3 regions of the Bacillus sp. P4_E1 genome follow, and region 1 is predicted to be linked to each of the others. Evidence: riboswitches for the same ligand, from Rfam matches in the RefSeq annotation. Region 1 holds a riboswitch; each other region holds the start of a gene.
The links. A riboswitch is a leader RNA that binds a small molecule or an ion and turns the genes downstream of it on or off. The one in region 1 is predicted to bind lysine.

Region 1 (11,191 bases):
TATCACAGGCAGAACATGACGAGAGGGCAACAGCTATTTGTATTACAACAAATATAAAGCTTGCTAAAGAAGTAGAAAGAGAAATAGAAAGGCAGCTAGAGACGTTGCCTAGAAGTGAAATCGCTCGTGAATCCATAAAAAGAAATGGAGCAATTTTTATTGTCCCTTCTTTAGAAGAGGCGTTTCATTTATCAAATGAAATCGCTCCAGAACATTTAGAGTTACACATAAAAGAGCCAATGAATGCTCTAGCTTATGTAAAGCATGCTGGATCAATTTTTCTTGGTCCATATGCACCTGAACCGCTCGGAGATTATTTGGCGGGGCCGAATCACGTATTACCGACAAGTGGAACGGCAAGATTTTTTTCTCCGTTATCCGTCGATGATTTCGTAAAAAAATCAAGCTTCGTTTCGTATACGGAAGAAGCGTTAAGAAGTGTACAGCATCATATTGTAGAACTTGCAAATAAAGAAGGTTTACATGCACACGCAAGAGCAATCCAAATTAGGTTTAAGGAGGAAGAATAATGCGCGAGTCTAGTCAAGTACGTGAGACGACGGAAACAAAAATTAAATTAAGTTTGCAACTTGATGAAAGTACGAATGTTTCTGTGCAAACAGGAGTTGGATTTTTTGATCATATGCTAACTTTATTTGCTAGACACGGAAGATTTGGTTTGCAAATTGAAGCTGAAGGTGATGTATTCGTTGATGCTCATCATACGGTTGAAGATGTTGGAATTGTACTCGGAACTTGCTTGAAAGAATCATTGCAAAATAAAGAAGGGATTAACCGTTACGGCTCAGCGTATGTACCGATGGATGAATCTTTAGGATTTGTCGCGATTGATATAAGCGGGCGCTCATATATTGTATTTCAAGGTGAATTAACAAATCCGAAGCTAGGGGATTTTGACACAGAATTAACGGAAGAATTTTTTAGAGCAGTTGCTCATGCTGCAAATATTACGTTACATGCTCGCATTTTATACGGAAGCAATACACATCACAAAATTGAAGCTTTATTTAAAGCGTTCGGTCGAGCGCTTAGAGAGGCAGTCGATAAAAATGCCAATATTAATGGTGTAAATTCAACGAAAGGGATGTTGTAATTGATTGCAATTATAGATTATGGAATGGGAAATATTCGTAGTGTGGAACAAGCATTAAAATATATTGGAACAGAGTACATCATAACGGATGATAAAAAAGAAATATTGAGAAGTGATGGAGTTATTTTACCAGGAGTAGGCACATTTCCGAAAGCGATGGGCGTTTTAGAAGAAAAAGATTTAGTATGTGTGCTAAAAGAAGTGGGGAGCTTAGGAAAACCGCTTCTGGGTATTTGTTTAGGAATGCAGCTTTTATTTGAAAAAAGTGAGGAACTACAAAATTGTAACGGATTAAATTTATTGCCAGGTGTTATTCGAAAGTTAAAAGTTCCTTATAAAATTCCACATATGGGGTGGAATGAATTAAAAAAAGAAGGAGAAATATCGCTTTGGAATGGAGTAGAGGACGGTTCTTTCGTATATTATGTCCACTCTTATTATGCAGATTGTCCGAATGAAATTGTGTATGGGGCAAGTGAATATGGAGTGAAAGTACCTGGTTTTGTAGCAAAAGGAAATATATTTGGCGCACAGTTTCATCCTGAAAAAAGTGGGGAAATTGGGATGCGAATGTTAAAAAATTTCAAAGGGGTGGTAGAAGCATGGAAATCTTCCCAGCTATCGATTTAAAAGAAGGACGATGCGTCAGGCTTTATCAAGGAGAGTTTAGTAAAGAAACGGTGATGAATGAAGATCCAGTCGCACAAGCAATCATATTTGAAAAACTTGGAGCGAAAATACTACACGTTGTTGATTTAGATGGAGCAATTGTTGGGGAGTCAGTAAATTTACCTGTCATTGAAAAAATATGCAAGGCGGTACGTATTCCGGTGCAAATTGGAGGAGGAGTTCGGTCACTCGCGGCAGTGGAGAAGTTGTTGTCAGTAGGTGTAGAAAAAGTGATATTAGGAACGGCTGCCCTTTACGATAAATCATTTTTAGAAGAAGCGGTTCGTTTATATAAGGAGCAAATCATAGTTGGAATTGATGCGAAAAATGGTTTCGTAGCAACGAGGGGCTGGTTAGATGTGTCTGAAATTTCGTACATCGATTTAGCGAAGCAAATGGAAAGTGTAGGTGTTCAAACGATTGTGTTTACGGACATTTCAAAAGATGGGACACTTGCAGGACCAAATTTTGAGCAATTAGAGTTACTGCAAAAAAGCGTGGGTATTCGTGTGATTGCATCTGGAGGTGTCGCATCTATTCAACAGGTGAAAAGATTAAATGATATGAACATATATGGCGTCATTATTGGGAAGGCACTTTACGAGAAAACGATTGATTTAGAAAAAGTGTTACAGGTAACAAAACTATGTTAGCAAAACGAATTATTCCATGTCTAGATGTGAAAGAAGGGCGGGTAGTAAAGGGTGTGAATTTTATAGGGTTACAAGACGTCGGTGATCCTGTTGAAATAGCCGCATTATATAATGATGCGGGAGCAGATGAAATCGTATTTTTAGACATCACTGCGACGCATGAAGGGCGAAAAACGATTATAGATGTTGTAGAACAAACAGCCTCAAAGGTGTTTATTCCTCTTACAGTTGGCGGGGGGATTTCAAGTGTTAAAGATATGTACAATTTACTAAGAGCTGGAGCAGATAAAGTTTCAATAAACTCAGCGGCAGTGAGAAATCCGAAGTTAATCCAGGAAGGTGCGGAACATTTTGGCTCACAATGTATTGTCGTAGCAATTGATGCTAGAAAAGTAGAGGAAGATAAATGGAATGTATACGTGAACGGCGGAAGAGTCGATACAGGGATGGATGCAATCGAATGGGCGAGACGCGTTGCCCAGCTCGGGGCAGGAGAAATTTTGTTGACGAGTATGGATGCAGATGGAACGAAAAACGGATATGATCTTCGTTTAACAGGAGCAATTTCAAACAGCGTTTCTGTTCCAGTAATCGCATCAGGTGGATGTGGTCATGTGGATCACATTATAGAAGTATTTCAAAAGACAACAGTTGATGCAGCATTAGCGGCATCAATCTTTCATTATGGTGAAGCGACTGTACAAGATGTAAAGAGAAAATTAAGAGAAGCAAACGTTGAGGTGCGGTTATGAAACCTAATTTTGCAAAAGGATTGATACCAGCTGTTGTTATCGAGGAAGATACGAAAGAAGTTTTAATGTTAGCTTATATGAATGAAGAAGCGTATGACAAGACGCTGGAAACGAAAAGAACATGGTTTTATTCCCGTTCGAGACAATCGTTATGGAATAAAGGAGGTACATCGGGAAATGTCCAATATGTGCAATCACTTTATTTAGACTGTGATCAAGATGCAATCGTTGTTGTCGTAAAGCAAGTAGGGCCTGCTTGCCATACGGGAGAAAAAACGTGTTTTCACTACAAAATTATATAGGGGGATACATATGGAAGATATCCTTAAGTTATTATTTGAAACAATTGAAGAACGAAAGAAAAATCCACTCTCTGAATCATATACGAATTATTTATTTTCAAAAGGTGAAGATAAAATTTTAAAGAAAATTGGTGAGGAGTGCACCGAAGTAATTATTGCGTCTAAAAATAATGATAAAGAAGAAATAGTAAAAGAAATGGTTGATGTGTTCTATCACTGTTTTGTTCTATTAGCCGAAAAAAATATTCCATTAGAAGATGTCATGCAAGAAGTGAAAGAAAGAAATGGAAAGCTTTCGCGAGTAGGGGACAGAAGAGAAATAGATACATTATAAGGGGGAATATGGATGAAAGTGGACTATCACATTCATTTAGAAGAAGGGCCATATTCAATAGGGTGGCTAGCTAAAATAAATGATGCGCTACAATATTTTGAACCGCTTAAAGAAGAAAAACATTCTATGGAATGGCTTATGAAAACACAAGAACGCCTGCAAAGACGTGTGAAGGAAGGTCCATTTACAGCGAAATGGATTGATTTATATTTAGAAGAAGCTGTGCGAAAAGGTATAAAAGAAGTTGGCATTGTCGATCATTTATATCGTTTTCATGAAGCGAAAGGATATTATGAAAAGTATGTAGATATTAGTGATTCTAAGCTTGGTCGCCTGCAAAAAGAATGGTTAGATCAAGTAAGAGTAACGTCTATTTATGATTTTACAAAGGCGATTGAAGAGGCAAAAGAGCGATGGAGTAAACGAGGGATAACGCTCAAACTTGGAATTGAAGCGGATTATTTTATCGGGGGTGAACAAGAGTTAAAAGGTTTACTAGCATTAGGAGACTTTGATTATGTAATCGGTTCGGTCCATTTTATAGATGGATGGGGATTTGATAATCCAGATACGAAAGAGTATTTTGGTACGCATGAGTTACATACTTTATATCACGCGTTTTTCGCTACAGTTGAAAGTGCTGTTCGTTCCGAGCTTTTTGATATTATAGCTCACCTCGATAACATAAAAGTATTTAATTATCGATTGGATGAGAATGAACAGCTTTCTTATTATAAGGAAATTGCTCGTGCGTTAGTGGAAACAAATACAGCAACAGAAATAAATGCGGGATTGTACTATCGATATCCTGTGCGCGAAATGTGCCCAAGTCCGCTTTATTTACAAGTATTAGCTAAGCATGGAGTTCCGATTACTCTATCCTCAGATGCCCATTATCCGAATGATTTAGGAAAGTATGTGGAAGAGAATATAAAGACATTACGCAATCATGATATTTCTCACATAGCTACATTTACGAAACGAGTAAGAACGATGAGATTGCTTGAAGAAGAAGGAATGATTTCAAAATGAAACACGATTTTTTGATGAAAATCACCCTTTTTGTTCAAAATAAGAAAGAATGAAAAGGAGGATAAAAAATGGCGAAACAACAAAATAAACAAAACGTACAAGCGGCAGATCAAGCCTATACTTCTGAAACAAATAATACTGCTAACTCAGTTATTGAGGAACAAATTAGCGATACAGTTGCAGAAGGAACAATCGATGCGAAGCTTGGGAAAGAATCGCAAGAAAAAGCGTAAAAAGAGGGGAGAGTTGCATCTCCTCTTTTTTTATGGAAAAGTGTCGATTTTCAAAACTATAATCAAATTCCTTGGTTTTTATATGTAGATTTCTTACAATGAAATATAAGAGATATCATATTTTGTATAGAAGAGGTGTTAGTAGTGGCGAAAATATTAGTAGCAGGGAAAATTCCAGAAATCGGATTAGAATTATTGAAAAATCATGATGTAGAAATGTACAATAAAGAAGAATTAATTAGTGTAGAAGAGTTAGCAGAACGTGTAAAAGATAAAGATGCACTTTTAAGCTTACTTTCTACGAAGGTATCGAAAGAGGTTATTGACGCAGCACCAAACTTGAAAATTATCGCAAATTATGGTGCTGGTTACGATAATATTGATTACACATATGCTGGAGAAAAGGGTATTGCTGTTACAAATACGCCGAAAGTATCTACAGAGGCAACAGCAGAATTAACGTTTGCACTGCTTTTAGCAGCGGCACGTAGAATTCCTGAAGGTGATACGTTATGTCGTACAACTGGATTTAACGGATGGGCACCGTTATTCTTCTTGGGCCGCGAAGTACACGGTAAGACAATCGGAATTATTGGCCTTGGAGAAATCGGGAAGGCAGTTGCAAAGCGTGCGAGAGCATTTGGAATGAATGTTATATATACAGGACCAAATCGAAAGCCTGAAGCTGAAAGTGAGCTGGAAGCGACATACGTAACGTTGGAAGAATTATTACAAACAGCGGACTTTATTACAATTAACTGTGCTTATAATCCGAAATTACATCATATGATTGATGAAGAACAGTTTAAAATGATGAAGAAAACAGCATATATTATAAATGCTTCACGTGGACCAATTATGAATGAATCAGCACTTGCTCATGCACTAAAAACGAATGAAATTGAAGGTGCAGCTCTTGACGTATTTGAATTTGAACCGAAAATTACAGAAGAGCTAAAAGGATTAAAGAATGTAGTACTTGCTCCTCACGTAGGAAATGCAACATTCGAAACACGTGATGCAATGGCTGAAATGGCAGTAAGAAATATTTTAGCTGTATTAAATGGTGAAGAACCTGTAACACCTGTAAATCAAAAAGTATTAGTTACAAAATAAAAAAGAAACCTTCCGAAATACGGAAGGTTTCTTTTTTATTTTTCTTTATTCGCTTTTTTAGAAGGTCTTTGTCTAATAAATTGAGATAACATATACAAAATGTATAGTGGAATGGCAATGAATAAGAAAACAGAAATGTTGCCAAAACTTGTTTGGTACATTGTGATAATAATTCCAACTAAAAATAGTGTAATAATTATGCTATATCGTGGAATTGGTACATCTTTTAAACTTGGGATACGAACACGGCTCACCATTAAAAATGCGAACGTTACAAATACGGTAATGAGAACGATTTTTGGAATGGTATGTGAAAATAATGTTAAGAAAGCAACAAGCCCTCCTGCTGCAGTAATCGGAACTCCAGTGAAATATTTCATAGAAGTAGAAGATGGTGTTACATTAAATCGTGCTAAGCGATATGCTCCGAACAGAGGGAATAATCCCGCTATGTATAGTCCAATGATTCCGTAGTTGGAAAAAGATGTGTAATACATTAAAACAGCAGGTGCTGCGCCAAATGTTACAACATCCGCGAGTGAATCAAGCTCTTTTCCCATTTGTGAATCAACGCGTAATAAACGAGCGACACGACCATCAAGACTATCTAACATCATCCCGATCAGTACTAAAATAGCAGCTGATTTATAATATCCTAAAGATGCATAGCCGATTGACAAAAATCCGCTATATAAATTCCCGAGCGTAAATAAGTTTGGAATAGCTGCTCTATACAAAATCTGATCCCTTGCTTTCTGTTATAAATTCTTAATTAGTGTATGAAAGTTTACTTATTTTATCATACCATAAATTTCTTTCTCAGACGAAAAAAATTCCCAATTTGTGAAAGATTGTATAGAAGAGAGATTTGAAAAATAAGTAAAAAAAGGAAGCAACTTTTGTAAAGTTGCTTCCTACACTATTCAAATTTCGTTGTCATCGTTCCGGTTTTATATCGATTGTTAGGATCAAATCTTAATAAATCTCCATAAATGAGTTTGTCGGATAATTTTAATTCTGTTTTTGCTTTTTCAATATAAGGCTGACATAGTGTTAAATCAGCTTCTTCACCTGTGCTTCTTTTATAGCACATATTTTTTGTATAAACATAATCTTCCGAAACAAAACTGCCGTCCCGCATTACCATAAGAGGGTCTTTTTCTTTCGTAAATAAGTCTGTTCCAAATTCTACGGATTGATTTGTTTTAATACCAAGTAAATGAAGTAACGTTGGTTTAATATCAATTTGACCAGATACTTTAGAGATGACCTTTCCTTCTTGGCCAGGCACATGAATAATGAGAGGGACGCGTTGTAATTGCATAGAATCAAACGGTGTAATAGCGTCTTTCCCAAGGAACTGAGCCATAGCTGTATTATGGTTTTCAGAAATGCCGTAATGATCACCATAAATGACAATAACGGAATTATCATATAGTCCTTCGTCTTTCAATTGTTTAATAAATAATTTAAGAGCTTCATCCGTGTAACGAACGGTTGGGAAGTAGCGATTTAAAACACCACTTTCGGAATTAAATTCATCAACATATTGATCTTCTGGATTTAGAAGAAATGGAAAATGGTTTGTTAACGTAATGAATTTTGTATAGAACGGTTGTGGTAAAGATTTTAACTTTGGAATAGATTGCTCAAAGAACTCTTTATCTTTTAATCCCCAACCGACAGACATTTGTTCCGTTCCTACGTAATCATTTAAATTAAAGTAACGATCATATCCAAGCGCAGGATACATTATGTCACGATTCCAAAACGTTTTATCGTTTGAATGGAAGACAGCAGAAGAATATCCGTATTTCTTTAATTGTTCTGGTGTGGCAGTGTATTCATTTGTTGCATGAGTAAAGAATACAGAACCACGGTCTAACGGATAAAGGGAATTTTCAACGATAAATTCAGCATCAGAAGTTTTACCTTGTCCCGTTTGATGATAGAAGTTATCGAAATAAAAACTATCTTTAATAAACTCATTTAAAAATGGAGTAATCTCTTTTCCATTTATTTTTTTATTAATAACAAAACTTTGTGTAGATTCCATTGAAATTAAAATTACATTTTTACCCTTTGCAGCTCCAAATAAGTTTTTATCAACTTGTTTATCTTTTGAGTCTGTATAGTTTTTAATTTCAGAGAACCCGTCTCCACTTGCAAATACACGCTCAGCTGAAGACTTAGATTGAAGTGTAATATCAAATAGATGATATGTGTATAACCCTAAATTTTTCACGACAGTTTGACGATCAAATGAGCGTGAGAACATTTGTGGTTTATATATAACTGAAACAACAATTTGTAGTGCTAATAATACTGTTACACCGCTAAAGAAAGTTCGCTTCTCAGAGCGAGAAAGGGGTGTTTTATCACCAAATGATGGGAATTTACGCGAAATAAACATTAAAATAATTGCGTCTGCAAATAAAAGTAATGTTTTATACGTAAATAGTTCTTTTATACTCGTCCCTAAGTCAGCCATATTATTTGTTTGGAATAAAACAGGGAAAGTAACAAAATCGTTATAGAACCCGTAAAACATTGCATTTCCAAATAAAATAAATGACAGTATAAAACTAATTACAATAATAATTCGGTTTCGGTACTTAGATGCAAGTAAAGCGAAACCAAAAAATAAAAGTAACGAAGCTAGTGGGTTAATAAAAAGCATAAACTCTTCAAAGAAGTTATCAATTCTAATATCAAATGCTAGCTTGTACACAATATATGTTTTTATCCATAATAAAACGACTGCAACTAGTGCAAATCGCAGTTTTGGAAACAGATTTTGTAGCATAATATACTCCTCTCCTAAAAGCATGACGGTTCTTGTGAGCCGGTTTGATTAGCGCCTCATTTTATATATACGAACAGTCCTTTATTATTATGTTTATTATACTATGAGTATCATTATACGAAAATAAAAGAGAGTTGTGGGCTTTTTTATAATAATTGAGTAGAAAAAGGGCAGTGGGAGACAATAAAACGGAGTTTCTATGTATGATAATTATCGTGCGCAAAAAGAATCGAGTAATAAAACGGAGGTTATAATGCGAAAATTATTATATTTTATAGTATGCAGTAGTGTTATACTTTTTGCTTCACCGAGTGTGTCGGTAGCACAATATGATGCACCCCTTATGGAAGATGCCCTTTATTCTGTTTTATTTCCAAAAATAAATAAGGCAATTGAAAAACAATATGGGAGCTTGAAGTCTTATCAATGTCCTAAAATTATTAGTTTAAAAAAAGTGTATAGTGGTACATATTTATTTCAAGCGAGTATTGAAGTAACGAAGTATGAACAGGTTGGTGGGAAAATTGTTCCACCATTTGAGAAGGTAACGATTACATTTAATAACGAAGAGGGCGAATGGGAAGTGACAAAGGTTTCAGTAAAGCGCTTACCAAATGATACAAAATTAAACTGTAAAAAAACAATATAAAAAATTGTTTGACAAATAAAATGGTCCTTTGGTATTGTTAATAGCAACAATTAGATGTTTGAAAATTAAATAGACTTACCTCATCTACTCTCAAAGGTAGAGGCCGCGATAGGAAAGAGTAAGCTATGGGAGATTTAATGGAATCTGTGATCATAGGTTGAAAGGGACTATTGCCGAAATATAAGAATAACCATCTTATTCATATATTGGGACTGCATTGAATAAATGTAGTACTGTCATAAGATTTATTTTATGAAGAGCTATTTGGAGATGTTGATGCGGTTTCTTATTTTGAGGAGATAACAACTCGTTTATTTTTTCAATATATATTTTTCCTAATAAGAAACGCGTGTGAACATTGTTCCGCGCGTTTTTTGTCTATCTAAAAGCGTGCTGCAATGAATAGAAGATTGGGGTTATGAGTTTTAGAGGAAATAAGGGAGGAATTTAAATGTATTTACACGGCACAAGCCGAATCAATGGGCAAGGACACTTAGAAATTGGTGGGTGCGATACGACGCAACTAGCAAAACAATACGGAACACCACTTTATGTATACGATGAAGAGTCTATTCGAGGAAAGTGCCGCGCGTTTCATCGTGCTTTTAAAGAAAGTGGTTTCTCTTATCAAGTAGCATATGCAAGCAAGGCGTTCTTGTGCATGGAGATGTGCCGAGTAGCTCGTGAAGAGAATATGTCTTTAGATGTTGTTTCTGGAGGAGAATTATATACTGCGCTCCAAGCTGGTTTTCCGGCATCGCGTATTCATTTTCACGGAAATAATAAAACAGAAGAAGAAATGATTATGGCTCTTCAGGCGAATATCGGTTGTTTTGTAGTAGATAATTTCTTAGAATTAGAAATCTTACATGATTTAGCAATGCAACATGGGAAATTTGTGAACATATTAATCCGTGTAACGCCTGGAGTAGAGGCACATACACACGAATATATAACAACAGGTCAAGAGGATTCGAAATTTGGATTTGGTGTTTCAAATGGTCAAGCGATGCAAGCAATTGAGCTTGCCTTGCAAAAATCAAATTATAATGTGCTAGGAATTCACTCGCACATCGGATCACAAATATTTGAAACGGCTGGATTTGTTCGAGCAATTGAAGTACTCCGCCAATTTTTAGAAGAAGTGAGAGAGCGAACACATTATGTGATGAAAGTATTAAATGTGGGCGGAGGTTTCGGTATACGTTATACGGATTCAGATACACCGTTAACACTTGAAACGTATGTGCACGCTGTAACAAGTACGATAAGAGAACAATTTACATTATGTGAATATCCGCTTCCAGAAATATGGGTTGAACCAGGTCGTAGTATCGTAGGTGATGCGGGAACAACACTTTATACAGTCGGAGCGGTGAAAGAGATTCCTGGCATTCGGAAATATGTTTCAGTCGATGGTGGAATGACAGATAATTTAAGACCAGCTCTATACGGAGCCCGTTATGAGGCGATGTTGGCGAATCGAGGGAATGATGAGAATGAGGAACTCGTTTCGATTGCTGGGAAATGC
Region 2 (11,191 bases), on a different contig from region 1:
AAGCGGGATCTAATGGTAATATCTTTCTTGATATAGGGATCTTCAATATGTCATACATATCATTTGAAGGTTCGTATCCAAAATGATGATGTAGTTTATTTTCTATCTTTTTTTGAATTGCAAGAGGAAGGGGCTCTTTTAAAAGAAGAAAGACATCTTTTAATTTTTCTTGGGTCAACAGTTCATCTGTATAGGATTCAATCGCTTCTGCTAAAGTATGTGCAAATATAATTTCTGTTTTATTTCCGCGACCACGCCCTGGTGTCCACTTAATGAATTGCTCCTCGTTCATTTTCTTTAATAAAATCTTTACGTTTTTCGTACTGCAATATAAAACATCCGCTAATTCTTGTAAGCTATTTCGTATATGTTGTTGGTCTTGTGCATGTAATCTTAAACGAATGTAATAGTCCATAATTTTCATATATACACTTCCTTCTATAATAAAGTGAAACTTTAATCAGTGGGGGTCTTACTGCCCGTTAATGCGGGATAAAAGGGGGAACTCTTTAGAATATTCTAACCTTTTTCTTCCTCTTTTTCAAAGTAAAATGAATAAGCATAAGGAGGGGGAAACAATGGGATTTTGGAGTATGCACCGAAATATAAAAATTAGAATTATAACTTCGTTTTTAACACGCACTGTATCCACAATGATTTTTCCATTTATGGCGATTTATTTTTCAATAAAATTAGGTAGTGCGATTGCTGGTGCTTTATTACTCATCAATGTGCTAGCTGCATTAATTATCGGTTTATATGGTGGGTATGTTGGAGATCGGCTCGGTCGTAAAAAAGTAATGATTATCGGCCAAAGTATACAAGTCGTTTCCATAGCTTGTATGGGAGTTGCGAACTCAGATTATGTAGATTCACCGTGGCTAACATTTGTGTTTATGTTAGTGAATAGTTTAGGATCTGGACTTATGAATCCAGCGACGGAAGCGATGTTAATAGATGTGAGTACACCTGAAAATCGAAAAGTGATGTACAGCATTAACTACTGGGCTATTAACTTATCAATTGCGATTGGAGCAATATTTGGTGGGTTATTATTTGAAAATTATAGATTACAATTGTTTATCGTATTAACGGCTGTTGCGGTCATTACTTTATATGTGATGGCTGTATATATGGAAGAAGTGTATGTGGCACGAAAAACGGTGGAGAAGAAAAATGTATTAAAAGATATGGCAGATAGTTATAAAGTCGTGATGAAAGATAGAGCGTTTTTAATTTTTTGTGCAGCAAGTATATGTACACTATCGTTAGAGTTTCAAATTAATAATTATTTAGGGATACGTTTACAGAAGGAATTTGAAACGGTGCACTTTTTCTTTGGGAATGGTTTTAGATTCGATTTAACAGGTATTCGAATGCTCAGCTGGATTTCAGCAGAGAATACAATTTTAGTTGTGTTATGTTCGGCGCTTCTTATTAAAATGCTGAAAAGCTTTAACGATTTAAAAATTTTATATGTAGGCTTATTCATTTATACAATTGGATTTACAATACTCGGAACGAGCAATAGTTTATGGATCTTATTAATCGCAGGGCTTTTCCAAACTGTAGGAGAGATGATGTATGTGCCGGTTCGTCAATCTATTATGGCAGATATGGTGCCGAATGAGGCAAGAGGCTCTTATATGGCGATTAACGGAATGGTCTTTCAAGTGGCAAAAATGAATGGGGCATTAGGTGTTATGCTAGGCTCGTTTATTGCATCTTGGGGCATGAGCACTCTATATTTCATCGTTGGTATGAGCAGTATTTTATTATTTATGAAGGCGATAGGGAAAGAGAAGTATCAGAATGAAGGAAATGTTTCTCAGATTGGATGAAACTATATAAAAGCGAACCAGTTATACTGGGACTCGCTTTTTATATAATTTTTAAAACGGATCAACTTCAGCTAAATCAGGATTGGCGTTAGGGTTTGTTAATAAGGTTTTCAGCTCACCTACTTCTGAGAGAGCGACGAGGATATAACCACTAATAAGGACGATGAGTCCGATGACTCGTAATGTTTGCAATTTAATGTCACGGCTATTTTCTTCTGAGTTGTTTTGGGGCGTTGCAGGCGGATTGTTGTTCATAATAGAGCTCCTATCTTTTTTATTTATATGTGCGAAATCATTATTAACGTATGGATAGGAATTGTATAGTCATTTTCACTATATGAGAAATGCCTATGAAAAGTGATTATAAATTTTAGGACGAGAAAAGAGGCTGTTATGTGCAGCCTCTTTTCTCGTTAAAATGAAGAAATTCGTTTCTTCGTTTTTGGTACAATAATAAACTTTATCCAAAGTACGCCGATTAGCATAATAATCAAAGCATGTAGTAATTGTCCTGTAGCAATGAGTATAACACTTGAAAATACAATGAGTTGAATGCTTAGCAATATAAAGATTAAGCGGAGAAATTGATTCATTCGTTTTTCAGTATCAATTGGATATAATGCTACAATAATATTTCCTGAAAAATATTTCCACAGAGAACGAAGCTGCATAGAAATCATATATAGGATGATATAAGCGATAGCACCTTTTACGTATATATTCGGAACAAAATATAGGATGAAAGCACCGATTACCCCCAAGCGAATATATATACCGAAATAATCATTACCACGTAAAAATGCAAGTGTATGTAAATAGAAGAAAGTAGCTCGTTTTTTATGTAGTAAAGGTTCGATCCAATTTGTAAGCCATTTTCTGCCGTTTACTTGTTTTTTTAGCTGCGGAACATCAGTGAAGATGCTAGCGAATTGATAGAAACGTATGTCCATTTTTTCTTCTTGCTCAATTATGTATTCCCACGGTATTCGCTTTGTGGGCTGTTTTTTTGTATATAGGAGTAGGAAGGCAAGAAGTAATAGTAAGCCGCCTAGCACAATGATATTTGCAACATAAAACAGCATGTAAATGATCAGGGCGTTACAAGCAATGCGAATGATAAACCATATGCTTTTTTCATAACTATCACGCCACATCCAATGTATGTATATGTTCCAGCCCTTTAGAATCATTAAAATTATAAAGATTGTACATAAGAAAGGTACGGTTAGTTGTAATGATTGCATGGCAAGCGGTACGATAACAAGGAACGTAAATATAAGCGGGAAAAGCTGAATGATGTAATTATATAGAAGAGATTTTTTAAAATAAGATGTTAATTTCTCTTCTAATGCAAGTAAATAGACAGCGTCCGGTTTTTGAATAAATGTGCGAACTTGGCATCTCGTTATAATGAGTGTAAGTACGATCGTGATGAGTAATAAAGATATTCCTTTAGAAGGATCCGTTTTAAGAAACTTAGCGTAATAATATGCACCTACACATGAGACGAAGATGAAGCTATATAGTAAACCGTTAATCATACGTGCAAAGTATGTGATGGCATTTTGAATATGTTGTTGAAAGCGAGAGCTCCATAGTGATTCGATTGACATGTTTTTCACCTCTTTTTTCTATTATATATGTTTTATAAAGTAAAAAACGAGCAAATTGCGTTACGCAACTTGCTCGTTTTTCTTTTCTTTATTTTTTTTCTGATCACGATTCATTAATGGATAGAAGGCAAAGCCAATCCCGAATAAACCAATTCCGAGAAGAAATGTTTTTATATCGGATGCGCCGGTTTTAATAACCCATAGTGCATAGCAAAGTGCGATAACTGCAACTACACCATCCATAATTCTTGAACCCATTTCATTTTTATATGTTTCACCAGTTGCGACTAGTTTTAACTGGAATATTGGTGAAACGAGATATGGAATGAGGTAGGCCAGTGTTGATACGGTAATAACGAATGTATAAGCTTCCGCAATTGTTCCTGATAATGTTGAGAATAAGAACACTTGCGACATAATGTTTGTTAATCGTAGTGAATGAATTGGACTTCCTTTTTTATTCGTTTTTGCGAAGAAGGAAGGGAAGAAACCTTCTTTTGCTGCTTGATAAGGTACTTCTGAGCTTAATAAAATCCAGCCTAATATTGAACCGAATAGGGAAGTAAGAGCAAGTAATGCCATAAGTTTCCCGCCACCATGACCCATTGCAGCGTTTAATGCATCTGCTAATGGACGTTCAGAAGCTTGTAATTTATCAACGTGAAGTACACCCATTGTTAAAATTGTAATTCCTAAGTAAATTGCAACTGTGATAAGTAATCCTGCAACAGTTGCGCGTTTTACCGTTTTTGGAGAGGTAGCTCGGTTTGATAAAAGAACGGCTGATTCAATCCCGATAAATGCCCAAAGTGTTGTAAGAGCCGCTAAATTTACTTGTGAAAGGAGGCCGTGTGATACGCCTTCTTTATCGATCATTGGTGTGTACCATTGTCCAAACTTTGAAGCTTCGAACGCAAATAACGTAACGACGATGAATAGAAGGAATCCAGTCACTTTCGTCGTTGTTGCTAAGAAGTTTAGCTTCCCAGCTCCGCTTACACCGTTTGTTAAAATTAAATGTGTTCCCCAAAGTAAGATGGAACAAATAGTAAATGTAATTAGTTTTCCAACTTCTATATTGAAAGAGCCAATTGAAAATAGTAGTCGTGTATCTTTCATAATTGGGAAGAAGAGCGATAAATATCCCGCGAAAGATGTAATAATGGCAACGTTACTTGCCCAGTTTGCAACCCAATATCCCCATACCATGCTGAAACCAGCCATTTTCTTTCTTTTTGGTGTTGAGAATAAAGCATATGCATGACTTTGTGGTCCTGTCGTTAAATCAGGACGACGAATTGCTAAATTACCGAAAACAAGAGCTAGCATTAAAACACCAAACCCTGTTGTTAACCAAGCTAAAGTGACACCGAGTGGGCTTGCTGTTTGTGCTAACGTACTTGGCACCATGAAAATACCAGCGCCAACCATGTTACCGACAACGAAAGCTGTTAGTACCCAAAAGCCCCATTTTTTTTGTTGCATAGAAAATACCTCCAAAGTTAGTATAACCAAGTCAAGCGAGGAGATATGTATGTCTTCCTGATAAGGAAGAGAAGGTCCAAACAAAACAAAAAAAGCACGTAATTTGCCGCTACATGCTTTCTATCTTATAAGAAACCCACGACATACCTCTCGATAGCTCTCCACAAACGAAACGTTTGTGACAGTTCTGCACTTATTAAATGCAGACCCAGCAAGCGTGCATGGTGGACACGACTTACTTCGGCAATCATTCCTTTCTCATTTCTTCATCAATGCCACTACATCTCCTGAAATGATACTCTTAATGACTGCAACCTCTACCTCACCGAGATACGAATGAGGATTTATGTATTAAATTAACATGTTTAAGAGTAACAAATGTATTTTTATACGTCAATGGATATAGTAATAATCAGATTATAGAGAAGAATTTGTTATTAGGTCCCGGAGGATTTTAACTAAAAAGCAGCTGACCTAAATATTAGATCAGCTGCTACATATAAGATTAAACTAAGTTTAATACAGTTACTTTTTGACGAGTCATAGACTCAAGGCTCTTACGAATACCTTGTGCGCCCATACCTGAACCTTTTACACCGATGAATGGGAAGTGGTCAGGGCCGCGCTCTGTGCGTCCGTTAATTTGAACAGAACCAGTGTCGATTTTGTTAGCAATTGCAAATGCTTTGTTAATGTCTTTTGTGAAGACACTTGCTTGCAGACCGAACTCTGATTTGTTAGCAATTTCAATCGCTTGTTCGTCAGAAGAAACACGGATGATTGGAAGGATTGGGCCAAATGGCTCTTCCCAAGCAACTTTCATTTCTTCTGTTACGTTGTCGATTAATGTTGGATAAATTAGGTTGCGCTCACGTTTGTTACCGATAACGATTGTTGCACCTTTTTCAGCAGCATCGTCAATTAAACCTTGAACGAAGTCAGCAGATTTGTCGTCGATTAATGGAACGATTGTGCTGTTTTGTTCTGGAGATCCAACTGATAGTTCAGCTACTTGCTCTTTTAATAAGCCAGCTAGTTCGTCTGCTACATTTTCATGTACAAGTACACGCTTAATAGCTGTACAACGTTGACCTGAGTAAGAGAATGCACCGCTTACGATATGCTTTGCAGCTTCTTGTAAGTCTGCATCTTCACAAACGATACCAGGATCTTTACCACCAAGTTCTAATACAAGTGGAATCATCGCAGCTTTTTTCGCTAAATGTTTACCTGTATTTGTACCACCTGTGAACGATACCATATTTACGCCAGGATGTTCTACTAAGTAGTCACCAATTACAGAACCGCGTCCTGTAGCTACGTTTACAAGACCTTTTGGAAGGCCAGCTTTATGAAGTGCTTCAACCATTTTAACACCGCTAATTGCACCTTGAGTTGCTGGTTTGAAGATAACAGCGTTACCCATAATAAGTGCTGGTGCAAGTTTTGCAGCAGATAAGTTTACTGGGTAGTTAAATGGTGCAATTGCTAATACAACACCAAGTGGTGCGCGCTGAATAATCGCAAGTTTAGATTTAGATCCACCAGGGAAGCTATCACCCATCATGCTTTCACCGTGCATGTGAAGTGCTTCGTCAACTGTGTAACGAATTAAGTCAGCTGTACGAACGACTTCTTTTTGCGCATCTTTATAGCCTTTACCGACTTCTTTCATAATGATATCGGCAATTTCATCTTGCATATTTACGAGCTCATCAGCCCATTTATATAAATATTTTGCGCGATCTTGTAGAGAAGCTTCAGCCCATGATTTTTGAGCTTCTTTTGCAGATGCAATTGCTTCATCTACTTCTCCTTGAGTAATTGCTTGTACTTGCCCAATTACTTCGTGTAAGTATGGAGATGGAATGTCGATTGTTTGACCTGAAGAGCTTTCTCTCCATTCTCCGTTTAAATAAAATTTGTACGTATTGCTAGTTGTCATGATTAGTCCTCCTAAAATAGCAACTTGTAAGAGTGAGTATAAGGTGATTGTAGGTGGTTTGATAATATTTTTCAAATGAAATGTTTGTGAAAACGATTTCTTACTATTTTTTTATTTTGTATGCCCTTTCTTACAGAAGATTCTCTTATTTCAAACTGAATTATAAGCAGAATGCATCACTTTTATTTTTTGTGATAAAAGATTATTTTATTCTAAAGCGAAAAAAATAATTGACAGAATACTCAATAAAGTTGTAAGATTATAAATGGAAAATAAATGAAGGGGGTGTGCGTAATGATTGTAATCGTAAATGTAATGGGCTTAGCTCTGTTAAATGGCGGAAAACATTCATATCATTACGCAACCCGTGCGGATATATAGGACCTTTTTGTCTTATGAGAAGCGTACGTTGCGTATATCGTAACGTACGCTTTTATGCATTCTATTGCATATCGTCAAGCGGCGGTATGCTTTTTTTTGTTTGTTTTCCTTGTTACTATAAAAAATTAGAATTTGGAAGGTGGAAAAATGTGATGAAATTGTATGGCTTACGAAATGTAAATGTGATGGGTTTGGATAGCGGATAAAGAAATGTGAATCAAACGGGAACGAGAAAGGAGAGGTTATATTGTTTTCAGTATTACTAAAGTTAAGCTGGTTTTTTAGAGAGCATTGGAAAAGGTATAGTATTGCAATTGGGGTACTTTTAATTGTAAACGTGATAGAGGTAATTCCACCGAAAGTGTTAGGAATTACAATTGATAATATTAAAACGGGAGCCTTAACGAATGAGGCGATTATGCAATATATTCTTATTTTACTTGGGGTAACGATTGTTGGGTATGTACTTACTTTCATTTGGCAGCACCAACTATTTGGCGGTGCGTTCGTACTTGAGAAAACGATGCGTTCAAAATTTATGGGGCATTTACTTAAGATGACACCGACGTTTTATCAAAAAAATCGTACTGGCGATTTAATGGCGAGAGCGACAAATGATTTAAAAGCAATCTCCATGACAGCTGGTTTTGGTATATTAACGCTCGTTGATTCTAGTCTATATATGCTTACAATCGTTTGTATGATGGGCTTTTCAATTAGTTGGCAGTTAACATTTGCTGCGCTTATACCGCTTCCGATTATGGCGTATGCGATGAATAGATACGGAAAGAAGTTGCATGAAAGATTTACAGTCGCGCAAGATGCGTTCGGGGATATGAACGATAAAGTACTTGAATCAATTGCGGGTGTACGCGTTATTCGTGCGTATGTACAGGAGAATGCTGATCAAGAAAGGTTTCATCATTTAGGAGATGACGTATACGAGAAAAATATGAGAGTAGCAAGAATCGATGCATTATTCCAGCCAACTGTAAAAATGCTCGTCGGTCTTAGTTATTTAATTGGTTTAGTGTACGGTGCATATCTCGTATTCCAATCAAAGGTGACACTTGGTGAGCTCGTTTCTTTTAACGTCTATTTAGGGATGATGATTTGGCCGATGTTTGCAATTGGTGAATTGATTAATGTTATGCAAAGAGGAAATGCGTCGCTCGACCGTGTAAATGAAACGTTAGCTTATGAACCGGATGTAAAGAATCCGAAAGATCCAAAGGTTGTACAAGAGCCAGATTACATTGAATTTGATAATGTTACTTTTTCATATCCTTCATCAAATGAAACGAATTTGAAAAATGTTTCGTTCTCTTTAAAACAAGGAGAGACACTTGGAGTTGTTGGGAAGACAGGAAGCGGGAAAACGACGCTCGTTCGTCAGTTTCTTCGTCAATATCCACTTGGGGAAGGGGATATTGCGGTTTCTGATGTGAAGCTAGATAAAATTACGAATGATAACGTACTTGGCTGGATTGGGTATGTACCTCAGGAACACATTTTGTTCTCAAAAACAGCGAAGGAAAATATTTTATTCGGAAACAGAGAAGCGACTGAAGAAGAACTTGAAAAAGCGATTGAAATAGCTGCGTTTAAAAAGGATTTAGAGTTTTTACCGGAAGGTTTAGAAACGCTTGTTGGAGAGAAAGGAGTTTCTTTATCAGGTGGGCAAAAGCAAAGGATTTCGATTGCGAGGGCTGTTATTCAAAATCCGGAAATTTTAATTTTGGACGATTCTTTATCAGCTGTTGATGCTCGTACTGAAGCGGCAATTATTGAAAACATACGAACAGAAAGAAGCGGGAAGACGACGATTATAACAACGCATCGTTTGTCAGCAGTGCAGCATGCTGATTGGATTCTCGTTATGGATAACGGTGAGGTTATTGAAGAAGGTTCGCATGAAGCGCTCGTTCGAAATGGGGGCTGGTATGCAGAGCAGTTCGAAAGACAACAAGGTGAAAGTGAAAGTACGGATAGTGGGGTGAAAATATGAGTGTTTCAAAACGATTGTTTCAATACGCGATGAAAGTAAAAGGGCCGATTTTTGCAGCGATGGCGATGCTATTTGTTTTCGTTATTGCAGAACTCGCGGGTCCTTTCGTCGCAAAAACGATGATCGATGAGCATATCGTTGGAATAGAGAGACCCTGGTATGAAACAGAAAAGAGTGAGGATGCTGTTTCATATAATGGCGCCTTTTATAAGCGAAGTGATCGCTTTGAACAAGGTGAGCAAAAAGGGAAAGAAGTCCGAGTGATTCAAGTTGGTTTTCAGTACTATTTTGTACCGAATAAAATAACGCTTGAAGGAACTCGTTCTGTTAAGGGAGATGTGCTTACAGTACAAAGTGGTAAGGCAGTGCAAGTGTATAAATCGAAAGCCTTAACGAAAGAAGAAGTATTTGCGTTTTATAAACCAGAAATAAATAGGTTATTACTACTTGGCGGTGGATATTTCGCTTTATTAGTAGTCGTATCATTATTTGCATACGGAAAGCAGTTCTTCTTACAGAAGGCGGCAAACAAAATTATTCAAATTATGAGGGAAGACGTCTTTTCCCATATTCAAACGTTGCCAATTCGTTATTTTGACCATTTACCAGCAGGGAAAATTGTATCGCGTGTAACGAATGATACAGAAGCGATTCGTGATTTATATGTAACAGTGCTTGCGACATTCGTCTCTAGTATCATCTATATTATCGGGATTTTCGCTGCGCTATTTTTACTTGATGTAAAACTGGCGGCACTATGCTTACTCATCATCCCAATTTTAATTGTTTGGGCGATTATGTATAGAAAGTATGCGTCTGTATACAATCATAAAATGCGTTCGCGTTTATCGGATATTAACGGAACAGTGAATGAATCAATTCAAGGGATGCCAATTATTCAAGCATTTCGTCAAGAACATGAAACGAAGAAGGAATTTGAAGAGTTAAATGGTGATTATTTTAAATATCAAAATAAAATTTTAAATTTAAATGCAGCAACTTCGCATAATTTAGTGTCTGTATTAAGAAACATCGCTTTTACAGGTGTAATTTGGTATTTCGGTGGTGCTTCATTAAGTACTTCTGGCCTCCTTTCTCTAGGGATTCTGTATGCTTTCGTCGATTATTTAACGAGATTGTTCTCGCCAATTACGAACATGGTGAACCAACTTGCTAACTTAGAGCAATCGCGTGTTGCATCAGAGCGCGTCTTTGAATTGCTAGAGGAAAAGGGAGAGGCAGTAGAAGAAGAACGTATGCCTCGCTTAACCGGAAATGTGAAATTCGATAATGTTTCGTTTTCTTACAATGGAAAAGATGAAGTATTAAAAAATATTTCTTTTGAAGCGAAACAAGGGGAGACAGTGGCACTTGTCGGTCATACTGGATCAGGAAAAAGTTCCATTATGAATGTGCTCTTTCAGTTTTATGAATTTCAAAAAGGGAAGCTTACGATTGATGGTCACGATGTAACAGAGATGCCGAAACAAGCAACACGTGAACATATGGGAATTGTATTGCAAGATCCGTTTTTATTTAGCGGGACAGTGGCATCCAATGTAAGCTTAGAAAATGAAAAAATTTCAAAAGATCACATCGTAAAGGCGTTACGTGATGTTGGTGCGGAAAGGTTTGTGAACAATATAGATGAAAAAATTACGGAGAAAGGAAGTACACTTTCAACCGGAGAACGTCAGCTTATATCGTTTGCTAGGGCACTTGCTTTTGATCCTGCTATTTTAATTTTAGATGAAGCGACTTCCAGTATTGATACAGAAACAGAAGCGATGATTCAACAAGCGCTAGAAGTTGTGAAGAAAGGACGAACGACGTTTATTATCGCTCATCGTCTTTCAACAATTAAGAGCGCTGATCAAATTATTGTGCTTGATAGAGGAACGATTTTGGAAAAAGGTTC
Region 3 (11,191 bases), on a different contig from region 1:
TAATATGTTAAAAAGCTGTTTGTATAGAGTCTTGAAATCTATGTGTAAAATGATAATAAAGTTATTTAATTTTAAAAGCTCAAACGAGTATAGCCCCGTTCTAAAGTTAGGACGGGGTTGAAAATCTAAGTTTTATTGAATAAGAATTTTCTTCAAATATTTTTACTTCAGTAATGTATATTTCAGTAAAGGCCTTTTATAAAACGTCACTTACTTATTTGTTACTGAGTTGTTCCGCCAAACCGATTAGAATTCCTTCGGTTCCACGAATGTAGCAGAGTCGATACGAGTTCTCATACTGAACTACTTCTCCAACGAGCTGAGCACCATGCTTAGTAAGTCTGGATACCATTTCGTCAATGTCCTCGACGGTGAACATGACGCGCAGATAACCGAGGGCGTTTACAGGAGCTGTCCGGTGATCTGCTATAGTAGGTGGGGTGAGAAATCGCGAAAGTTCAATTCGGCTGTGACCATCTGGCGTAACCATCATAGCAATCTCTACGCACTGAGAACCGAGTCCAGTTACGCGACCAGCCCATTCACCTTCGACAGTAGCTCGCCCTTCGAGTTTTAATCCAATCTCCTTGAAGAAAGAGATTGCGTTATCAAGAGATTCTACAACGATGCTGACATTGTCCATTCTTAGTAATCTGTTGTTTGCCATAGTCTTTATCTCCTTATGTGTAAAAATTTATCCCGCTATTTGCGGGCAATAAGACTCCCACCTCAAAATTCGGCGAATGCGAGGAAGTTAGGTGGGAGATAACTGCCCGATTGTTGAATAGAATGACTTGCTTCCGTTTTTTAACAATTTTATTGTTCTTCAAACGACTTTATTTTAAACTAAATAACCTTTTTCTCACTTTCCACTATGCAAACAGCTTTCTATTTATATAGGAAGGAAATAGATTCATATAATTTGTTGTAAGTTTTACTGGTGGAAATTAAATCATTTGCACTAAAGGTTCAATTTTCGCCATAAATGATTGATGAAGTGCTTCAACACCCGTTACTAAATGAAGACGGTCAATAACGACAGATACTTTAATTTCTGATGTACTTACCATTTTAATATGAATATCTTCTTCTTTTAAAGTAGTGAACATATTCGCAGCAACTCCTGGGTTAGATACCATACCAGATCCTACAATTGATACTTTTGCTAAATGATTTTCATGTTCTACAGATTCGTAGTGAAGTGCTTCTTGATTTTGTTCCAATACTTCTAATGTTTCTCTTAAATCATTAGAATGGATTGAGAAGGAGAGGTGAACAGTTCCTTCATTTGTAATACTTTGAATAATAATATCCACATTAATATGTGCTGCTGCTAATGTAGAGAAAACTGTTGAAAGTGCACCTTGTTCTAATCCTTTAATTGTGACGCGTGTAATATTATCCTCAAATGCAATACCTTTAACGATTGATTGTTGTTCCATGTTACATTCTCCCCTTACAATTGTTCCGTTTTCTTGTTCCATACTTGAGCGAACTTCTAAAATTACATTATGATTTTTAGCAAATTCAACAGCGCGTGGGTGTAATACGCCAGCACCGAGGTTGGCAAGCTCTAACATTTCGTCATAAGAAATTTCATCTAATTTATAAGCATCTTGTACAACTCGTGGATCAGTCGTATATACGCCGGTCACATCCGTATAAATATCACATTTTTTTGCTTTTAGTGCAGCAGCTAATGCGACAGCAGTCGTATCAGAGCCACCGCGGCCAAGTGTGGTAATTTCATTTTCTTCACTTACTCCTTGGAAACCAGCTACTATAACAATCGTGCCTTCAGTAAGGTGAGACTGAATACGGGTAGTGTTAATGTCAATAATCCGTGCACTACTATGTACAGATTCTGTCGTAATACCAGCTTGCCATCCTGTTAATGAAATTGCGTTATAACCTTTTGTTTGTAGTGCCATTGTTAATAATGAAATGGTTACTTGTTCTCCTGTAGATAGGAGCATATCCATTTCACGTTTACTTGGATTTTCAGTAATAGCTTTAGCAAGTGCTACAAGTTTATCCGTACTTTTTCCCATTGCTGAAACGACAGAGACAATACTATGTCCTCGTTCATATTCTTCAATAATTAAATTTGCTACATGTTGAATGCGTTCGACGCTTCCGACAGAAGTACCGCCAAATTTTTGTACAATCGTTTCCATTACGAATTCCTTCTTTCGTCCATTTTTAAGAATAGGTTAGGACATATACAAATCCCAATATTCCTGTAGTTACCAGAGAGAAAAACAAAAAACACCATCTCAAATAAGTGAGGATGGTGCTGTTACAGGAAAAGGGAAACAGAAAACGGAGCTAATAAAAAAACCGCCAAAAAAGGAATATCATAAAAATGATATCTCTTTTTTGTAGATAGCTCTTCATACGTACACGTCTGTACATATGACAGTTCTGTTTCTATTCGAAAACAGCCCCAATTGATAAATGCAGAGAAATTTATCAATTTCGGCAACACTTCCTTTCCTCTAAAATCATAGACATCTCTGTGTCTCCTTTAGAATACTTATAAGCGTTGCAACCTCTATCTCACGTTTTAGGCGAGAGTGTATGATTTATGAAGTTGTTGGTAACATTTGTTTTATAATAATTTAAATTTTTCAGGGAATCAAGTGTTTTTTGTATTTTTTTGAAATTCTATCTTTTTATTAAATTAGTTTGTGAAAAATGTAGCAAAATCGATTCATTGCATGTACATTGAAAATATAGCGCATGGGAGGTGGAAGGATGGGGAAGAAAAAGCCTATTTATGTAGCCACAGAAATGAACACAACAATGGAGAAACTATGGGCATATACACAAGAGCCTGATATACATACAGAGTGGGATGCTCGTTTTACTGAGATTTCGTATTTAGAAAAAAAAGAGGGAGAACCACAGAAGTTTTTATATAAAACAAAGATCGGATTTGGACTTGAAATAGCCGGAGAAGGGGAATCGATAGGTGAAATAAGAAAAGAAACTGGAGAACGCATTTCCTCTTTAAAATTTTGGACAGACAATCAATTATCACTTATACAAATAGGGCGTGGTTATTGGAAGTATACACCGAATGAAGAACATATTCATTTTGAAACGCAATATGATTATGATACGAGATTTGGTCGTATAGGAAATGTGATAGATTTATATGTTTTTCGTCCACTATTAGGTTGGGCGACAGCATGGAGTTTTGATGCTTTAAAATTATGGTTAGAAAAGGGACTTCATCCTAAGTTGCTAATTAGAAGAACGATGACGTATTGGCTAGTTTGCTTTTTATTTGCTTTCGTATGGTTATATCAAGGGATTGTACCGAAATTGATGTTTACTCATTCAGAAGAAGTAAAGATGCTTTCTGCACTAATCGGATCGAATGAAAGTAGTATTTTTATACTTAAAATAGTTGGATTTTTAGAAATAATATGGGGTGTTATGTGGCTATTGCCACTTCAAAAGCGAAAACTATTTATATTGCATATTATATTGTTGATAATTTTAACATTAGCGGCAGGATCGACGAATATCGCTAGTTTTACGCAACCGTTTAATCCGATTACATTAAATTTTCTTCTAATAGGGTTATCGATTGTCGGTTATATAAATAGCACGAATTTGCCAAGCGCAAAAAATTGCAAGAGGACGAGAAAGGGATAAGTATATGGTTAATATTTATGAAAGATTATTAAGGGATTCTTATAAAAGGCTTCATCCAAAATTGCAGGAACGATATGCGATAACAAAGGAAAATAGCTTTATTGGGGAAGGGGAAATGGATGAAATTTATGGAGGATCTTTTTTCGTTAAATTAATATTAAAAATTACATCGAAGTTTCGAATGTTTTTCTCTGAGCGAGGGCAAAAAGTTCCGTTTGTGATACATAATACCGCTGAGCGAGATGAACATGGAAATGAGTTTGTACGGTGGAATCGTACTTTTTATTTTCATAATAAGAAAAGATATTTTAACGCTGTTATGCAGTTGGATGAAGAAAATAATGAAATTGTAGATTATTTTGGTGAGCCACATTTACTCGTTTCTACATTGAATTTTTATATTGATGAAAAAGGCGGGATGCATATTTCTTCAAAGAAACAATGGTTTTTTATGTTTGGAAGAAAAATCCCGTTACCAAAATTTTTATATGGAGAGGCAAAAATTGTTGAAAGTTATGATGATGCACTGCAATGTTTTCGAATTCATGTACAAGTACGGAATCCGTTAATTGGTTCGTTATTTTCATATAAGGGAACATTTGTGGAAAGGGAATAAACGATATGAAAAATATACTATTTGGGCTTGCTTGCTATATTATTTTTCTAATATGTGAGTGGTCAAATGTAAAACCAGTTGAAGCAATTATTTTATTATCTATTTTGTTATTTATACCGATGTCTTTTTGTATTATTGACAAGAAAAAAAGAAATGGATCGTATGTATTATTTTATAAATTTGTATCGTTTTTATATCCAATCGCAGCAATCAGTGCAATGCTAGCTTTCGTAACAAATCACTATTTCTTTGCGCTACTTTGGTTTGCATATACAGGAATCGTTGCGTTATTTGGTGTAAGTAGATTGTTAGAAAGAGGATGGAAACCGATAGAAGAGACGGCTATCGATAGTGCGTTTATTTATTTGTTTTTAGGTGGTTTTTGGTTTTTTGCTTCAGTAGCAAAGGTTTCAATTATGCACTTTAGTTCTGACATTGTTTTACTTACAGCGGCACACTTTCATTACTCGGCATTTCTATTGCCGTTATCAGCTGGTTTACTTGGAAGGAAAAGAGAAAAGAGAAGTAAAGTGTATGATGCTATTATGTTTATCATAGTCATTTCACCTATGACAGTTGCGATAGGAATTACATACTCAAGGATATTTGAATTTTTTGCAGTGTTCATATATTTATGTGCGATTTATGGATATGGAGTTTACGTGTGGAGAACGAAATTCAATGCTATAAGTGCAAAGATTCTCCTTACTCTTTCATCCAGTACACTTATGGTAACAATAATGTTTTCACTCATATATTCATACGGAAATTTCAAACAAGTAATGACGATTACAATTGCACAAATGGTTTGGATTCACGGTGTTGTAAATGGAATTGGAGTAGCGTTACCAGCATTTGTTGGTTGGATGATTGAAAAGAGTACTCCGAATTATAAATATTACGGGAAAACAATGAGCAGGTTAAGAGGAAATGCGACAGTTGGTGAAGCATTTTTACATAACAGAAATTTAATAGATAGCAAGGAATACAAAGGTTTAGTTGATAAAATGAATGATTTTCATAGTGAGGCATTTGACATGGCGAAGATTCCTTTAAGTATTATTCGTTTTTATGAAAATACAAAAGAGTATGAGTTACAATCGCATATTAAATGGACTCGTTGGTTCCGTCCGGTTGCATTTTGTTATGAGAAAATGAGTAAGCGTGTAGGACAAATACATTTAGGAATGGGCGGCAAGTGGGAAACGATGCATGGCTCTATCATTGGGATAATAGATGAGAAGGATGGAAGAGAGAATGTAAGGGCTTGGCTAAGAAAAAATGAAGCAGGGGAGACAATTTTTGTAGCTCTTTATTCAAAGCATACATACAAGAAAGATACATATATGAATATCGCATTACCTTTACCATATTCGAATATGACTGGTATTTTGAAGTTATGCAATGATGATAATGCTTTAATCATTACAAGTAAGTTAAGAGAGAATGGCAGGGGAGATGAGGGGATTTATTTACATACTCGTTTCTTTACAATACGTTTACCATTAGCAGAGACTTTTATTATTAAAGAGAGCAAGGATCAAATATTAGAAGCTAATCATAGAATGTGGATATTTGGAGTTAAGTTTTTAGAAATTGATTATGAGATTAAGAAAATAGAGGGAAAGTAAGAAAAGCTTGGAGAGATTCCAAGCTTTTTTATGTATGGGTAATTGTCATAGCAACTTGTTTATCCAAGTCTCGGTCCCAAACACGCTGAATTTCAAACGTACCTTTTTCAAAAAATAATGGGAATCTCTCTTTAAACCAATCTTGCATAGGAAGATTGAGTGCTGTATCAATTGGCACCCATAATAATTCGCCTTCAGGAGGATTCAAAAGGAGTTCACCTTCAAATGAATCTGTCCAATAGTTAAATACCATATATCGAACATTTTCTTTCGGATTTACGTATTCATCTAATCCCTTAAATATTAAATTAGAAACAAGTAATCCAGTTTCTTCTTTTACTTCTCTTATAGCGGCTTGAACGATACTTTCTGGGAAATCTACTTTTCCGCCCGGAGCGATGTAACCAGGGAAGCCTAGATGATCCGGCCGTTGTATTAGTAATACTTCGTTATTATGCTGAATCATACACATTGTATAAATGCGGTGTTCGATACTTTTCCAATTCGTACTCATACGAATCTCTCCTCTTATAAAATGAGTCTCATATAGTTTAACTATAGTTATTTGTTCCAAAAAATACAATAATAAGACAAAATTATACAAAATACAATTGACTATTACTAATTTTCAGAACTATAATTACTCTGTTATATAAAAACTTGTACTTGAGAGGGGAATATATTCTATGAAAAATAGAATAATCGCAGCAGCAGTAATAGCAGCTAGTATATTATCTTATTCATCTAGTAGTTTCGCACAAACAAAAACGTTTCCAGATGTCCCAGCTAAACACTGGGCAGAAGATTCTATTAACTATTTAGTAGAAAAAGGTGCAGTTAAGGGTAATGATGCAGGAATGTTCGAGCCTGAAAAAGAAATCACTCGTGCAGAAGCAGCTACAATGATGGCTAAAATCTTAAACTTACCAATCGATTCAGGTGCTAAACCATCTTACGCTGATGCTCAAAAACACTGGGCTACTCCAATCATCGCAGCTGTAGAAAAAGCTGGCGTTGTTAAAGGTAAAGATAACGGCACATTCGATCCAGACGGAAAAATCGACCGCGTTTCAATGGCATCTCTACTTGTAGAAGCTTACAAATTAGATTCTAAAGTAAACGGTACTCCAGCAACTAAATTCAGTGATTTAGAAAAAAGCTGGGGGAAAGCAAAAGCTAACATCCTAGTTGAATTAGGGATTTCTGTTGGTACTGGTAACAAATGGGAGCCTGAAAAAACTCTAACTAAAGCAGAAGCAGCTCAATTTATTACAAAGGCTGACTCAATTCAAGTTGGAAATCCATTAGTGGAAAAGGTAGTTATTATTGATCCTGGTCATGGAGGATTTGATCCAGGGAATCCAGGGCAAGGTGTAGAGGAAAGTGAAATTGTATTTGATATATCTTTAAGATTACAGCAATTGTTAGAAAAAAATACACCTTTAAAAGCTTTGTTAACACGTGAAGAGAACGGAAATCCAGGAAGTAACAAGAATGAGTCTCTTGTGAATCGAGTGAAATTTGGTCAAGAGAACAATGCAGATATATTTGTAAGCATTCATGCAAACTCTTCTCAAAATCATGATGGTTATGGAACGGAAACATATTATTATAAAAAATCCAAGCGTGGAGAAGAGACACAGATTGAAAAGGATAGCGAAGTATTAGCGAAAAAAATTCAAAAGCGAGTAGTAGAGGCACTACATACAAGAGATAGAGATATAAAAGATGATCATTCATTTTATGTAGTAAATAAAAATACAGTACCAGCAGTTTTAACAGAGCTTGCCTTTATTGATAATAATATAGATAATGGCAAATTAGCTACTGAATCAGGAAGACAAATTGCTGCAGAGGCAGTTTATGCTGGGATTTTAGATTATTATGAGTGGAAAGGTTTCGATGTTTCAAAATATCGTTTAGCTAAATAAAAAATATTAATTGTTAAGTCCATCATCTATATAGAGATGATGGACTTTTTATATGAGTTTATATAATTTTGTATCAAAATAAAAAGATATATCGTATTATGCTGATTACAAATAAAATAATGGTAGATTAGTTTATTTGTATCACGTATACTTTTACTGTTGACTAATTAAGAGTTTGTTAGTTTGATAGGGAAAATTTTATTGAAAAGGGAGGCAAGTTAACACGGGACAAGCATATACATAACGTGTTAAAAAAAATATGAAAAAAGTTATTTCTAATGTGTTAGCAGTGACAGTCGCACTTCAAGTAGTGATGGCTCCGGCAACTTCATTTGCAGCTGAAAAGGAATTTCCAGACGTTCCGAAAGATCATTGGTCGTATAAAGCAGTTACTAATTTAACATCAAAAGAAATTATTGCAGGATATGATAATGGTAAGTTTGGATTCGGGGATGTTGTAAATCGTGAGCAAGTAGCCGCATTAATATATCGTGCATTAAAACCAGAAGCGAAAAGCGAATATAAAAATCCATACTCTGATATTAGCGAAGGAACGACAATGTTCCAAAATGAAATTTTAACTTTAACAGATATGGGGATTTTCGTAGGTGATGGTAAAGGAACATTTAGACCGAAAGAATCTTTAACTCGTGCTGAAATGGCTGTAATTTTACAGAAAGCCTTTAAACTAAAAGTAAAAGCTAATCATACATTTAATGATGTTCCGAAAGATCATTGGGCAAATGAAGCGATTAGTGCATTAGAGTCTAACGGTGTTGCTGCAGGTAATGGAGCAGGTGCATTTAATCCAACTAGTGTTTTAACACGTGAAGAATATGCACAATTTTTATATAACGCCATGGCATCATATATCGATTTAGATGTAACATTACCTTCTAATGTAACAGCTCAAGAGATTGATAATTATATTAAAAGATATCATCCCGATAGTCCGCTTGTTGGAGTTGGACAAGACTTTATTAAAGCGCAAAACGAGTATGGCGTGAACTCTTTATATTTAGCAGCACATGCAATCTTAGAGTCTGGATACGGGAAATCAGAAATTGCATATCGTAAACATAATTTATTTGGACTACGAGCGTATGATTGGGATCCATTCGCACATGCAAAATATTTACCATCTTATGGATTAAGTATTTCATACAATGCTGATTATGTGAGAAAGAATTACTTAGAACAAGGTGCTAAGTATTTCAAAGGTTACACATTACCTGCGATGAATGTAATGTATTCAACTGATAAAGAATGGGCTGGCAAAATCGCTAATATTATGGAACGTATTAAGCCTTTCAATAACAAAGATTATCAAAATGTAAAACGATTACCGAAAAACCCTAATACATTAAATGTAGATGCATTAGGCGAAACAATTCCATATAAAGATTATGTAAAAGACGCAAAAACTACTGTTCAGTCGGTAGGATCTTACTATCAAGTTCCATTCCCGTTTAACAACCCAATTAAGAGTGTACCAAACGTTACACAAAATGAAGTTGGAAAATTAGAAAATGGTACAAAAGTAAACGTATATCGTGAAGATCCAAATGGCTGGGTAGAATTCTCACTTGAAAATGCTCCAGAAAAATATTGGACATTGAAGAAGAACTTAAAATTATAAAGTGGAAAGGTGTTTTCATATATGAAAACACCTTTTTTATTTATATTCAACACGTAATATTTGTAGATTCATTATGATTTTCTTTATTATATTTCTACCAATAATTTAACAGTTTCATATATAATTAAAGTTATTAAAGATTGAATTTTCTGTGCTTTTGGTATTAACTTAATTTGAAAAGAGGAGAGAGATATGCAAGGAGAAATACCAACAGAGAAAGCTTTAGGTTATGTCGGTAAATTGTTATTGCCAGTTAAAGTGTCACCACACTTTAAGTTTTTATGGATTGGGCAATTACTTTCGACTTTAGGTAGTTCGATAACGATGGTTATTTTGCCAGTCGTTGTGTATTCATTAACCGGTTCAACAATTGTAATGGGAATGACTATGGCAATGTACATGCTTCCTAATATTCTTGCGTTACCGTTTGCTGGATTAGTCGTGGATCGAATTGACCGAGTGAAATTGATGTTATTTACAGATATAATCCGCTGTATATTAATGCTATTAGTTGCAACACTTATATTTATGGACATTTTAACAATTCCACTTTTATATGTACTTGTTGCATTATATGGACTTATGGAAGGGATATTTCAGCCGGCATATTCAGCTGTAAGAGCGAAAGTATTTGTACCGGAAATTCGAAATGCAGCTAATGCATTAACGCAAATGAGTAATCAAGGAATACGATTAATTGGCCCAGCACTTGGTGGGTTAATAGTATCAGTTACATCTGTAGGGATAGGCTTCGGACTAGATGCAGCAACGTATTTGTTATCATTTTTATGTTTATTATTTTTAAAAGAAATAAAGTTTAATAAAATACAGAAATTTGAAAGAAATAAAGTCAATTACAAACAAGATTTTATGGAAGGGATTCTTGTTCTAAAAAGCCATCCGTGGTTGTGGATTACTATTCTAGTCTTTTCTTTCGTTAATATTTGTTATGCAGGCATTATCGTTGTATTAATTCCATGGTTGTTTAATGTTCATCATCATTTTGAAGCTTACGTATATGGATTGGGTATGGCTGCTTCTGGTGCTGGAGCTGTAATTGCAGCGCTAATTTTTGGTGGGAGGCAGCAGTGGCATAAGAGAGGATTACTTGCGTATGGCGGTGTTTTAATAAGTGGAATGGCACTATTAATTATGCCTTTCGTTTCTTGGGCACCTGTCTTAATTGGATTAATGGCAATTGAAGGATTCGGTATTATGATATTTGGGCTCATTTGGGAAACAAGTTTACAAGAGCTTGTACCAGAAGAAGCATTTGGAAGAGTGGCAAGCCTTGATATGTTAGGTTCATTTGCTTTATTGCCATTAGGATATGTGGTTGTAGGCTGGTTAGCTACTGTAATAGGTGGAAAGATAACAATTATAATGCTAGCTATTTTAGTACTCATAACAATTGGAATGGCATTGTCTGTACCAAGTATTCGGCGGTTCGATTGATTATGTAGGCAAAAAGGGGGGGATGGTATATGACTATAGAAAATCTACATGATTTAGTAGTACATGAGTTGGGATGTAAATACGTTTTGGGAGAAAAGGTATTTGAAGCAAGGAATTTCACGGTGTATATTGCTACTCCTATAGAAAATAAAATGACATATAATCGATTCATCTTAATTAAGCATTTGTCTAATGAAGAGCCTTCCGTACATGTTTGGGACAAAAAAATATGTGTAGACGCTACAAAAATACA

Region 2: it holds a riboswitch for lysine, as region 1 does, so the genes downstream of both, AC1DS7_RS04930 (amino acid permease) here and lysA (diaminopimelate decarboxylase) in region 1, are expected to answer to the same signal.
Region 3: it holds a riboswitch for lysine, as region 1 does, so the genes downstream of both, AC1DS7_RS07925 (aspartate kinase) here and lysA (diaminopimelate decarboxylase) in region 1, are expected to answer to the same signal.

The regions. Positions count from the first base shown of each region.
Region 1 covers NZ_JBFUIV010000005.1:51,042-62,232, forward strand. Annotated here, with positions in the region: gene hisD (histidinol dehydrogenase) at 1-530, shown strand, start outside; gene hisB (imidazoleglycerol-phosphate dehydratase HisB) at 530-1,114, shown strand; gene hisH (imidazole glycerol phosphate synthase subunit HisH) at 1,115-1,744, shown strand; gene hisA (1-(5-phosphoribosyl)-5-[(5-phosphoribosylamino)methylideneamino]imidazole-4-carboxamide isomerase) at 1,717-2,436, shown strand; gene hisF (imidazole glycerol phosphate synthase subunit HisF) at 2,430-3,188, shown strand; gene hisI (phosphoribosyl-AMP cyclohydrolase) at 3,185-3,490, shown strand; gene hisE (phosphoribosyl-ATP diphosphatase) at 3,501-3,824, shown strand; gene AC1DS7_RS08730 (histidinol phosphate phosphatase domain-containing protein) at 3,837-4,856, shown strand; gene AC1DS7_RS08735 (YozQ family protein) at 4,925-5,089, shown strand; gene AC1DS7_RS08740 (2-hydroxyacid dehydrogenase family protein) at 5,225-6,205, shown strand; gene pssA (CDP-diacylglycerol--serine O-phosphatidyltransferase) at 6,241-6,942, opposite strand; gene AC1DS7_RS08750 (LTA synthase family protein) at 7,125-9,011, opposite strand; gene AC1DS7_RS08755 (DUF3888 domain-containing protein) at 9,265-9,660, shown strand; lysine riboswitch at 9,750-9,931, shown strand; gene lysA (diaminopimelate decarboxylase) at 10,112-11,191, shown strand, end outside.
Region 2 covers NZ_JBFUIV010000003.1:101,416-112,606, forward strand. Annotated here, with positions in the region: gene AC1DS7_RS04910 (SgrR family transcriptional regulator) at 1-424, opposite strand, end outside; gene AC1DS7_RS04915 (MDR family MFS transporter) at 579-1,841, shown strand; gene AC1DS7_RS04920 (hypothetical protein) at 1,893-2,096, opposite strand; gene AC1DS7_RS04925 (ABC transporter permease) at 2,255-3,454, opposite strand; gene AC1DS7_RS04930 (amino acid permease) at 3,515-4,939, opposite strand; lysine riboswitch at 5,086-5,267, opposite strand; gene gapN (NADP-dependent glyceraldehyde-3-phosphate dehydrogenase) at 5,445-6,884, opposite strand; gene AC1DS7_RS04940 (ABC transporter ATP-binding protein) at 7,513-9,273, shown strand; gene AC1DS7_RS04945 (ABC transporter ATP-binding protein) at 9,270-11,191, shown strand, end outside.
Region 3 covers NZ_JBFUIV010000004.1:306,248-317,438, reverse strand. Annotated here, with positions in the region: gene AC1DS7_RS07930 (VOC family protein) at 215-667, opposite strand; gene AC1DS7_RS07925 (aspartate kinase) at 948-2,177, opposite strand; lysine riboswitch at 2,379-2,565, opposite strand; gene AC1DS7_RS07920 (DoxX-like family protein) at 2,758-3,666, shown strand; gene AC1DS7_RS07915 (DUF4166 domain-containing protein) at 3,671-4,282, shown strand; gene AC1DS7_RS07910 (YndJ family protein) at 4,288-5,913, shown strand; gene AC1DS7_RS07905 (8-oxo-dGTP diphosphatase) at 5,942-6,427, opposite strand; gene AC1DS7_RS07900 (N-acetylmuramoyl-L-alanine amidase) at 6,600-7,844, shown strand; gene AC1DS7_RS07895 (S-layer homology domain-containing protein) at 8,104-9,483, shown strand; gene AC1DS7_RS07890 (MFS transporter) at 9,676-10,938, shown strand; gene AC1DS7_RS07885 (hypothetical protein) at 10,968-11,191, shown strand, end outside.